One region of the Janibacter alkaliphilus genome, then DNA from elsewhere that is predicted to be linked to it. Evidence: predicted binding sites of a transcription regulator. Region 1 holds the regulator's gene; the other holds the start of a gene.
The links. The regulator LexA, encoded in region 1, represses DNA repair genes until DNA is damaged. The targets are predictions, from matches to a motif close to TCGAACANNTGTTCGA.

Region 1 (4,272 bases):
TCGTCGCCAGCAGCCAGGCGCGGCAGCGCTACTGGGCGCGCAGCTACGTCGGCTGGCAGCGCTTCTCCGCGGCCCGGCCCAACGACGGGCACCGTCAGGTCACCGCGCTGCAGCGGCTCGGCGCGATCGGCTCGCTGATCACCCAGAACGTCGACGGCCTGCACCAGGCCGCCGGCACCACCGACGTCATCGACCTGCACGGCCGCCTGTCCCGGGTGGTGTGCATGAGCTGCGGCGACCTCAGCGCCCGCACGGACCTGGACGCCCGGATGCGGGCGCTCAACCCCGGCTACGAGGTGGACAGCGACGAGATCCGGCCGGACGGCGACATCCGCCTCGACGAGGTCGACGTCGAGCGCTTCGTGCCGCCGACCTGCCTGGTCTGCGGGTCGGACATGCTGCGCCCGGACGTCGTCTTCTTCGGCGGGGCGGTCCCCAAGCCGCTGGTGCAGGAGTGCTTCGCGCTCACCGACGCCGCACCGGCGCTGCTCGTGCTCGGGTCCTCGCTGCAGGTGATGTCCGGGCTGCGCTTCGTCCGCCGCGCCGCGGCCCGGGGGATCCCGGTGGTGATCCTCACCCGGGGGCCGACCCGCGGGGACGAGCTGGCCACGCTGCGGATCGACACGGAGCTGGCGCCGGCCCTGGCCGGGCTCGTCGAGCGCCTCGGCTGAGCCTGGTTACGGCCGGCTGATCCGGGCCGAGATCTCACCGACCGCGCGGGTCGGACCGCTCAGCGGGCGGGAGCACCGACCGCCGCGCGGACGATCTCGGGGTCCGGGTTGGTGTGCACCTGCCCGTCGATGACCACGGTCGGCACGACCTCGTCGCCGTCGTTGACCGAGCGGACGTAGGCGGCCGCGTCCGCGTCCGCCCAGATGCTCACCCAGGTGGCCTGCGAGCGGTACTTCCCCAGCGCCCCGCGCAGACGCAGGCAGTAGACGCACCCGGGCCGCCAGTAGACGACCACCCGGTGCGCCGCCGGGTCCGCGGTCACCGCCGCGTGCTTCGGGCCGAGCATGCCGTTGAGCGGGGAGACCCACCAGGCGAGCGCCAGACCGGCCAGGGCGAGCATGATGAAGCCGGGCTGGCCGTCGGCCACCGACCGGCCCACCAGCAGGCCGGTGCCGACGAGGATCGCCACCGGCGGGAGCCAACGCGTCATGACGGACAGCCTGCCAGGTCGCTCGAAGTCACTCAGACAGCAGGCCGCGTCACTCGGACAGGCCGCTCAGACCCGCCGCAGCACCGCCGTGACCTTGCCGAGGATGGTGGCGTGGTCGCCGTCGATCGGGTCGAAGGCGGGGTTGTGCGGCAGCAACCAGACGTGGCCGTCGGTGCGCTTGAAGGTCTTGACCGTCGCCTCGTTGTCGAGCATGGCGGCGACGATGTCGCCGTTGTCCGCCTGCGGCTGCTGGCGCACGACCACCCAGTCGCCGTCGCAGATCGCGGCGTCGACCATCGAGTCACCGACGACCTTGAGCAGGAAGAGCGAGCCCTCGCCGACGATCTGCTTCGGCAGCGGGAAGACGTCCTCGACGCTCTCCTCGGCCATGATCGGCACGCCGGCGGCGATCTGGCCGAGCACCGGCACGTAGCTGGCGTCCGGCCGGGCGTCGCCCTGGCCGGTCGGGTCGTGGTCATCGTCGTCCAGCGCAGCGCCGCCCCGAGGGCCGGCGATGTCGGCGGGCGGGGGAGCCGGGGCGCCGGCGTCGGGGTCGATGACCTCGATCGCGCGCGGCCGGTTCGGGTCGCGGCGCAGGTACCCCTTGCGCTCCAGCGAGGCCAGCTGGTGGGCCACCGAGCTGGGGGAGGTCAGGCCAACCGCCGTGCCGATCTCGCGCAGGCTCGGCGGGTACCCCTTCGCCGCGACCGCGCTGCGGATCACCTCCAGCACGCGCCGCTGGCGCACGGTAAGACCGTCACCGGTGTCCCGCTCCGGGAGGCGGTGGATGTTGTCGTCGCTCATCTCGACCCTTTCGCTGGTGGCTGCGCTCAAGCCTAGGCACCTCGAACACACATATCAAACATCTGTTCGAGCGTGTCGGGGCGTCTGACGCGGTCTCCGGGCCCCCGTGGCACGACGGTGCAGCGCTGGCAGACTCGGGCCCGACGCCGCCGACGCCCGGCGGCCCGGACCGTCCGAGGAGGCCGCCGATGAGCGCCACGCCCGAGACCACGCCCGAGTCCGACACCGGGATCCCGCGCAGCGAGTACGACCAGCGGCTGGCCCGGGTGCGGGCCAGGATGGCCGACCAGGGGCTGTCCGCGCTGCTGGTCACCGATCCGGCGAACCTCTACTACCTCACCGGCTACGACGCCTGGTCCTTCTACACCCCGCAGGTGCTCGTCGTCCCGGCCGAGGACGACATCGTCCTCTACGCGCGGCACATCGACGCCCAGGGCGCCCACCGCACCGCCTGGCTGCCGCTGGAGCAGATCGTCGGCTACCCGGAGAACCACATCCACCGGCCGCACTTCCACCCCTTCGACTGGGTCGCCTTCGACATGCGCCGGCGCGGCCTCGTCGGGCGGATCCACGGCGTGGTCGGGCTGGAGATGGACTCCCACTTCTTCTCGCCCAAGGCCTACCGGGCGCTGGTCGCGGCCATCCCGGAGTGGCGCTTCGTCGACTGCTTCGAGCTGGTGAACTGGGTGCGCGCGGTCAAGTCCGACCGGGAGATCCAGCTGATGCGCACCGCCGCCCGGGTGACGACGAAGGCGATGGAGGCCGCCCTGGGGAGCATCGGGGAGGGCGTCCCGCAGAACGTCGTGGCGGGCGAGATCATGCGTGCCCAGGCCCTCGGCGACGGCGACGCCTGGGGCGACTACCCCTCGATCGTGCCGCTGCTGCCGACCGGCGAGGCGGCCGACACCCCGCACCTGACCTGGACCGACCGCCGCTTCCGGGCCGGCGACGGTGTGCTGCTGGAGCTGGCCGGGGCGCACCGTCGCTACCACGTGCCGCTCACCCGGACCGTCGTGCTCGGCGAGCCCGCCCCTGAGGTGGTGGCGCTGGAGCAGGCCGTCGCCGACGGGCTGCAGCGGCTGCTGGACACCGCCCGCGCCGGGGTGCCGGCCTCGCGGCTGGCCGAGGCGTGGACCTTCGCCCTGGCCGAGCACGGCCTGACCAAGCCCTCGCGGCTGGGCTACTCCATCGGCATCGGCTACCCGCCGGACTGGGGGGAGCGGACGATGAGCATCCGCAGCGAGGAGTCCACGGTGCTCGAGCCGAACATGACCTTCCACGTCATCTGCAGCATGTGGATCTCCGGCGCTGGCTACGGCGTCTCTGAGTCGGTGCGGATCACCGAGACCGGCGTGGAGACCTTCACCAGCCTGCCGCGGGGGCTCATCCGGGTCTGAGGGCTCATCCTGCGGTCGCAGCTGCCCTGCGTCTGCGCAGGTCAGAGGGCTGTCGGTGGTCGATGGTCGACTTCAGGGCATGGACGCACCACGATCTCGGACCGGTCACGATCCGCACGTCTGTTCGACGTCGCGGTTGATCGGGTCGAACGTGCGTGCTACAACTCGTACACCTGTTCGCTCGAACGTCCGTTCGATGTCGGACGGTGCCGGACCACGCCACCTGGAGGAAGCCATGACCGCGACCGCGCTCAGCGCCAGCAGCCACAGCCTCGCCACCGCTCGCCCCGTGCCTGCCGGGCACCCCGCCGACCGGGCGGGGGTGCGGCGGCGCCACCTCGTCTCGCTGCCCACTGGGGAGCAGGTCACGCCCGCCGCGGCACCGACCGTGCGGGTGACCCGGCGCGGTCGCCTCGTCTTGACGTCGGCGGTGCTCGGCGTCGCCCTGGCCACCGGCGCCGTCGCCGCCTGGCCGGCCGGCGCGACCGCGACCCCGGAGGTCGTCACGGTGACGGAGGGGCAGACCCTCGGCGAGATCGCCCGCGCCGAGCTGCCGGACCTGCCGATGGCCGAGGCGGTCTCTGCCCTCGTCGTGGCTAACGACCTCGGCAGCGCCCACGTGCACGCCGGCCAGGAGCTCGTGATCCCGGCGGCCTGAGCCCGCGGCGCCGCCCTCGACCCGCGGCGCCGCGTCAGGTGCCCGGGTCCAGGCTGCCCGTGCGCCGCATGACAGGGGTCGGTCACCGGTCACGGTGACCGGCCCCTCGTCGTGCGTCGTGTCGTGCGTCACCGGCATCGGCGTGTCGCCCGGGATCCCGGGGGAGGCGCGCCTCCCCTTGCGCGAGGTGGGGTCGAAGGGTTCTAATGGTCCTACATCTTGTGGTTACACCGTTGTCATTCGTCCACATC
Region 2 (4,272 bases), 610 kb from region 1:
GTTGGCCGCGTGCGCCCGGACGAAGGGCCCCCGGTCCTTGTAGACGAGGAAGATCACCAGGCTGACGACGAAGCCGGCGGTGCCGGCGCTCAGCGGGAGCAGGATCGCCGGGGCCAGGTGGGCGATCATCCCGAGGTTGCGCTCCTCCTCGGGCGTCACCGACGCTGCTGCAGGGTCGGCGGCGGGTAGCCGCCGGCGGTCGGCTGGTAACCGGGCGGCGGCACGCCCGGCCCGGCGCCGGTGACGGGTTGCTGAGGCCCGGGCTGCGGGCCGCTCGGGCCCCCGGCGCTGGACGGCTGCTGAGGCCCGGGCTGCGGGCCGGCGGACCCTGCCGCGGGGCCTCCGGGCTGGTCGCCTGGCTGCGGCGTTCCCGGCTGCTGGGCGCTCATCTGGGGCGGCGGCACCGGAGTCGTCGGCTCGGCGGAACCGGGCGTCTCGCCGGGGCGAGGGGGAGGCTGCTGGTCGGTCATGTCGAGTACCCCTTCCAGTGGTGAACGACGCATCCATCGTCCCGCGTCCGGTGCGCGATGGCGATAGGGCTCACGCCCGGCCGGAGGTAGGGCCGGCCCCCGGTGATGCGACAGACGGTGCACTCGCATCTCGATGTGGCGTCACCAGAGCGAACGCTGAGATTGCGGCGTGATTTCTGGTCGCGCGGCCCTCGATGGGCCCACGGCCATCACCCGGGCGGAGCTGCCGGTCGCTCTGGTTCGTCACCGAAGGTGATGCTGGCGCGCCCGTCGGGGTGGCGATGCACGCGGTGCCGCATGTCGGTGCGGTCGATCCAGCGGTGGTGGGTGCCGCAGAGCGGGACGGCGTTGTCCAGGTCGGTCCGCCCGTCGGCGTGCCAGGGCTGGAGGTGGTGGATCTCGGACCAGGCGAACGGGCGCTCGCAGCCGTCGGCCGCGCAGGTGCGGTAACGGGTGGCGAGCGCGGCACGCTGGGCGGGTGAGAAGAGCCGTCGTTGGCGGCCCAGGTCGAGCGGGAGGCTGTCGCCGTCGAGGACTGTGGGGATGATCCCGGCCTCGCAGGCGGTGCGGCGGGCCTGGCCGGCGCTGACCGGGTGGTCGGTGTCGGTGGTCGCGGCGCCGGTGCGCTCGCCGGTGAGTGTGGCCAGGTCGAGCGTGACCAGGACGGTGGCGGTGGCCTTGTCGTGCAGGTGGTCGGTGGGCAGGTGGCCGAGCAGCTCGGTGAGGGCGAGGCCGCGGCGGTGCTGCCAGTCGAGCTGGCGCTGCTTCCAGCCCACGTCGCCCGGGCCCTCGTCGCAGGACATGCCGGGGGTGCTGCCGGCGCTGCCGGTGCGGCGCCTCGGCGCGGTCATCGCGTCGATGACCGTGCGCAGCTGGGCACCGGCGAGGGCGGGGACCGTGAAGTGGCCGGTCATGGTGCCGTCGTGGTTGTCCTTGATCCAGAGCTCGGCGCGGTCGTGCGCCGCGTCCTCCTCACGCGTCAGGACCGCATCCTCGTGGGCGTCGACCGCGGCGCGGTCGCCCTCGACGTGCTGCAGCACCCGGCGGGCCACGTGCCGCAGGCGGGCCGGGGTGACGGTCCGCGCGGCTCTCAGCAGCTCGCTCTCGCAGGTGGCTCGCCCGGTGGCGTCGACGCTGGCCGGCAGGTCGTCCAGCGCGCGGGTGATGACCCGGGCGTGCGCGACGGAGATGTCCCCGGCGTCCAGGGCCTGGCCGGTCAGCGTCCGCCCCGGCGTCTCGGGCTCGTCGGTGGTTCCCGCATCGAGCTCGGCGGCCTCTGCCGGCGTCGTGCCGGCCGTGTCGTCGGTCGGCGGTCCGCCCTGGCCGAGCGCTGCCGCGAGGCTCGCGTCGCTCGCCGCCGGCCGACGGTCGCGATGGGTGTGCCGGGACGTCCACGACCCGGCATCGGTGAAACCGCCGCGCTCGGGCACCCCGGCCCGGTCGGCGGCGTCGACCAGCCGCAGGCGCAGCGCGTCGGTGCGCCGACCCAGCCGCTCCACCCGGGTGAGCAGGGCCCTCGCTCTCGCCCCGCTCCACCCTTCGCCCGAGGGGATGCCGGATCCCGGGTGGGGGAGGGACGACCCGCCGGAGGCCAGGCGTGGGTCGTTCATCGCATCCATGGCCGCGCCGAGGGCCGTGTCGCACGCTGCCAGCGCGGCCTCCAGCTGCTCCATCGGATCGGGTGTTGGCGGAGAGATCCGAGGTCCAGGTCGGGACGCCTCGGTCGGCGGCGTTGCACCCGGCGGCGCCGCACCCGTACCTCCCGGGCGGAGCCCGGTCAGCGGAGGGGTGGCGGTCGCTGTCATGGACATACTTTATCGAACATGTGTTCGACAGGCAAGAGGTTGTGCCGGATCTGTGGGCGCACCCGAGCCGTGGTCGCCGGGGCCGTCCGCGGCTAGGTTGGGCCCGTGAGCGGATACGTCGTCCTCGCGGGCGTGCTGGTCGCGAGCCTGCTCGTCGTGCTCGGCGGCGCGCTGGCTCGCCGTGCGCTGGCGCCGGCCGCGCCGACGCCGGCCAAGCTCACCACCTACGAGTCCGGGGTCGACCCGGTCGGCGACCTCTGGTCGCAGACCCGGGTGCGCTACCTCGCCTACGCCTTCCTCTACGTGATCTTCGCCGTCGACGCGGTCTACCTCTTCCCGTGGGCGCTGGTGCTGCGCACCGACCTGGGCCCGGCGAGCCTCGTCGAGGTGGGGATCTTCGTCGGCATCGTCCTCGTCGGGCTGCTGCACGCGGTGCGCCGCGGTCTGCTGAGATGGACGTGATGAACGACCAGCACAGCGACCACGGTCACGACCACCGTCGGCGCGACCACGACCAGCCGCACGCGCACGACGACGAGCACGTCTACGGCACCGCCTACTTCGACGAGGCCGCCGAGACCTGGGACGACGACCCGGCGAAGGTGGAGCGGGCCGAGGCGATCGCCGACCGGATCGCCGCCGAGGTGCCGCTGAGCCGCGACGACCGCGTCATGGACTACGGGGCCGGCACCGGGCTGCTCGGTCGGGCGCTGGCCGACCGGGTCGGTCCGGTGACCCTGGCCGACGCCTCGGCCGGGATGACCGAGGTCAACCAGCGACGGATCGGTGACCAGCCCGGACAGATCAGCGCGCTGCGCCTGGACCTGGCGACCGATCCGGTGCCGCAGGAGCGCTACGACCTCGTGGTCAGCCTGCAGGCGCTGCACCACGTCACCGACGTGCCGCGGGTGCTCGCCGCGCTGCGCGAGATCTGCGAGGGCTGGGTGGCCATCGCCGACCTCGACGCCGAGGACGGCAGCTTCCACGGCGAGGGCTTCCACGGCCCGCACGGCTTCGGCCGGGACGAGATGGCTGCCGCGCTGCGCGAGGCCGGCTTCGGCGACGTCCGGGTGGTCGACGGGACGACGATGACGAAGGAGGTCGACGGCGAGGACCGCGAGTTCGGCCTCTTCCTCGCGCTCGGCCGCGCCGGCTGACCGCTCACCGGCGCTCGCCCGCACCGGCCCACCCTGGTCGGTCCCCCTCGCTAGGGTGACCCGCGTGACGACGGACCTGCCCATGCCCCGAGTCGGGCCGGTCGCCGCGCACGCCCCGAAGCCGATGAAGGTCGTGCTCAGCTGGGGCCGCCGCTACAGCCTCTGGGTCTTCAACTTCGGGCTGGCCTGCTGCGCCATCGAGTTCATCTCCGCCTCGATGGCCAGGCACGACTTCATCCGCCTCGGCGTCATCCCCTTCGCCTCCGGCCCGCGGCAGGCCGACCTCATGGTGGTCAGCGGCACCGTCACCGACAAGATGGCCCCCGCCGTCCGCCGCCTCTACGACCAGATGCCCGAGCCGAAGTACGTCATCTCCTTCGGCGCCTGCTCCAACTCCGGCGGCCCCTACTGGGACTCCTACTCCGTGACGAAGGGGGTCGACCAGCTCATCCCGGTCGACGTCTACGTCCCCGGCTGCCCGCCCCGGCCCGAGGCCCTGCTGCACGGCATCCTCACCCTGCAGCAGCGGATCGCCGACGAGGACACCCAGAGCGACCGTCGCCGCTTCGCCGGGCACCGGGCGGCCGGTGCCGGCGAGGTGCAGCGCGACCTGGTCCGCCCGCCGACCTCCCAGGACGGGGACCGCCGTGGCTGAGCGGCGACTCGACGTCGAGCTCGCCGACTGGGTGAGCGCGGTGGCCGCCGCCCGGGACGAGGGATACACCTTCTTCGACTGGCTCAGCGCGGTGGACGAGACCGACCGTGACCCCGCACCCGGCCTGGACGTCTGGTGCCACCTAGTCGACCCCGCGCCGCGCGACGACCGCGACCAGGCGACGC

Region 2: BJY28_RS07945 (HNH endonuclease signature motif containing protein) is a predicted target of LexA. The motif match lies at 2,288-2,303, and genes of this name have one in related genera.

Annotation. Positions count from the first base shown of each region.
Region 1 is NZ_JACBZX010000001.1:2,249,612-2,253,883, forward strand. Features, by position in the region: gene BJY28_RS10840 (NAD-dependent protein deacetylase) at 1-671, shown strand, start outside; gene BJY28_RS10845 (glutaredoxin family protein) at 731-1,162, opposite strand; gene lexA (transcriptional repressor LexA) at 1,229-1,966, opposite strand; gene BJY28_RS10855 (M24 family metallopeptidase) at 2,155-3,363, shown strand; gene BJY28_RS10860 (LysM peptidoglycan-binding domain-containing protein) at 3,599-4,021, shown strand.
Region 2 is NZ_JACBZX010000001.1:1,635,867-1,640,138, forward strand. Features, by position in the region: gene BJY28_RS16845 (DUF4870 domain-containing protein) at 1-159, opposite strand, end outside; gene BJY28_RS07945 (HNH endonuclease signature motif containing protein) at 680-2,143, opposite strand; gene BJY28_RS07950 (NADH-quinone oxidoreductase subunit A) at 2,381-2,737, shown strand; gene BJY28_RS07955 (class I SAM-dependent methyltransferase) at 2,737-3,432, shown strand; gene BJY28_RS07960 (NADH-quinone oxidoreductase subunit B) at 3,497-4,087, shown strand; gene BJY28_RS16615 (NADH-quinone oxidoreductase subunit C) at 4,080-4,272, shown strand, end outside.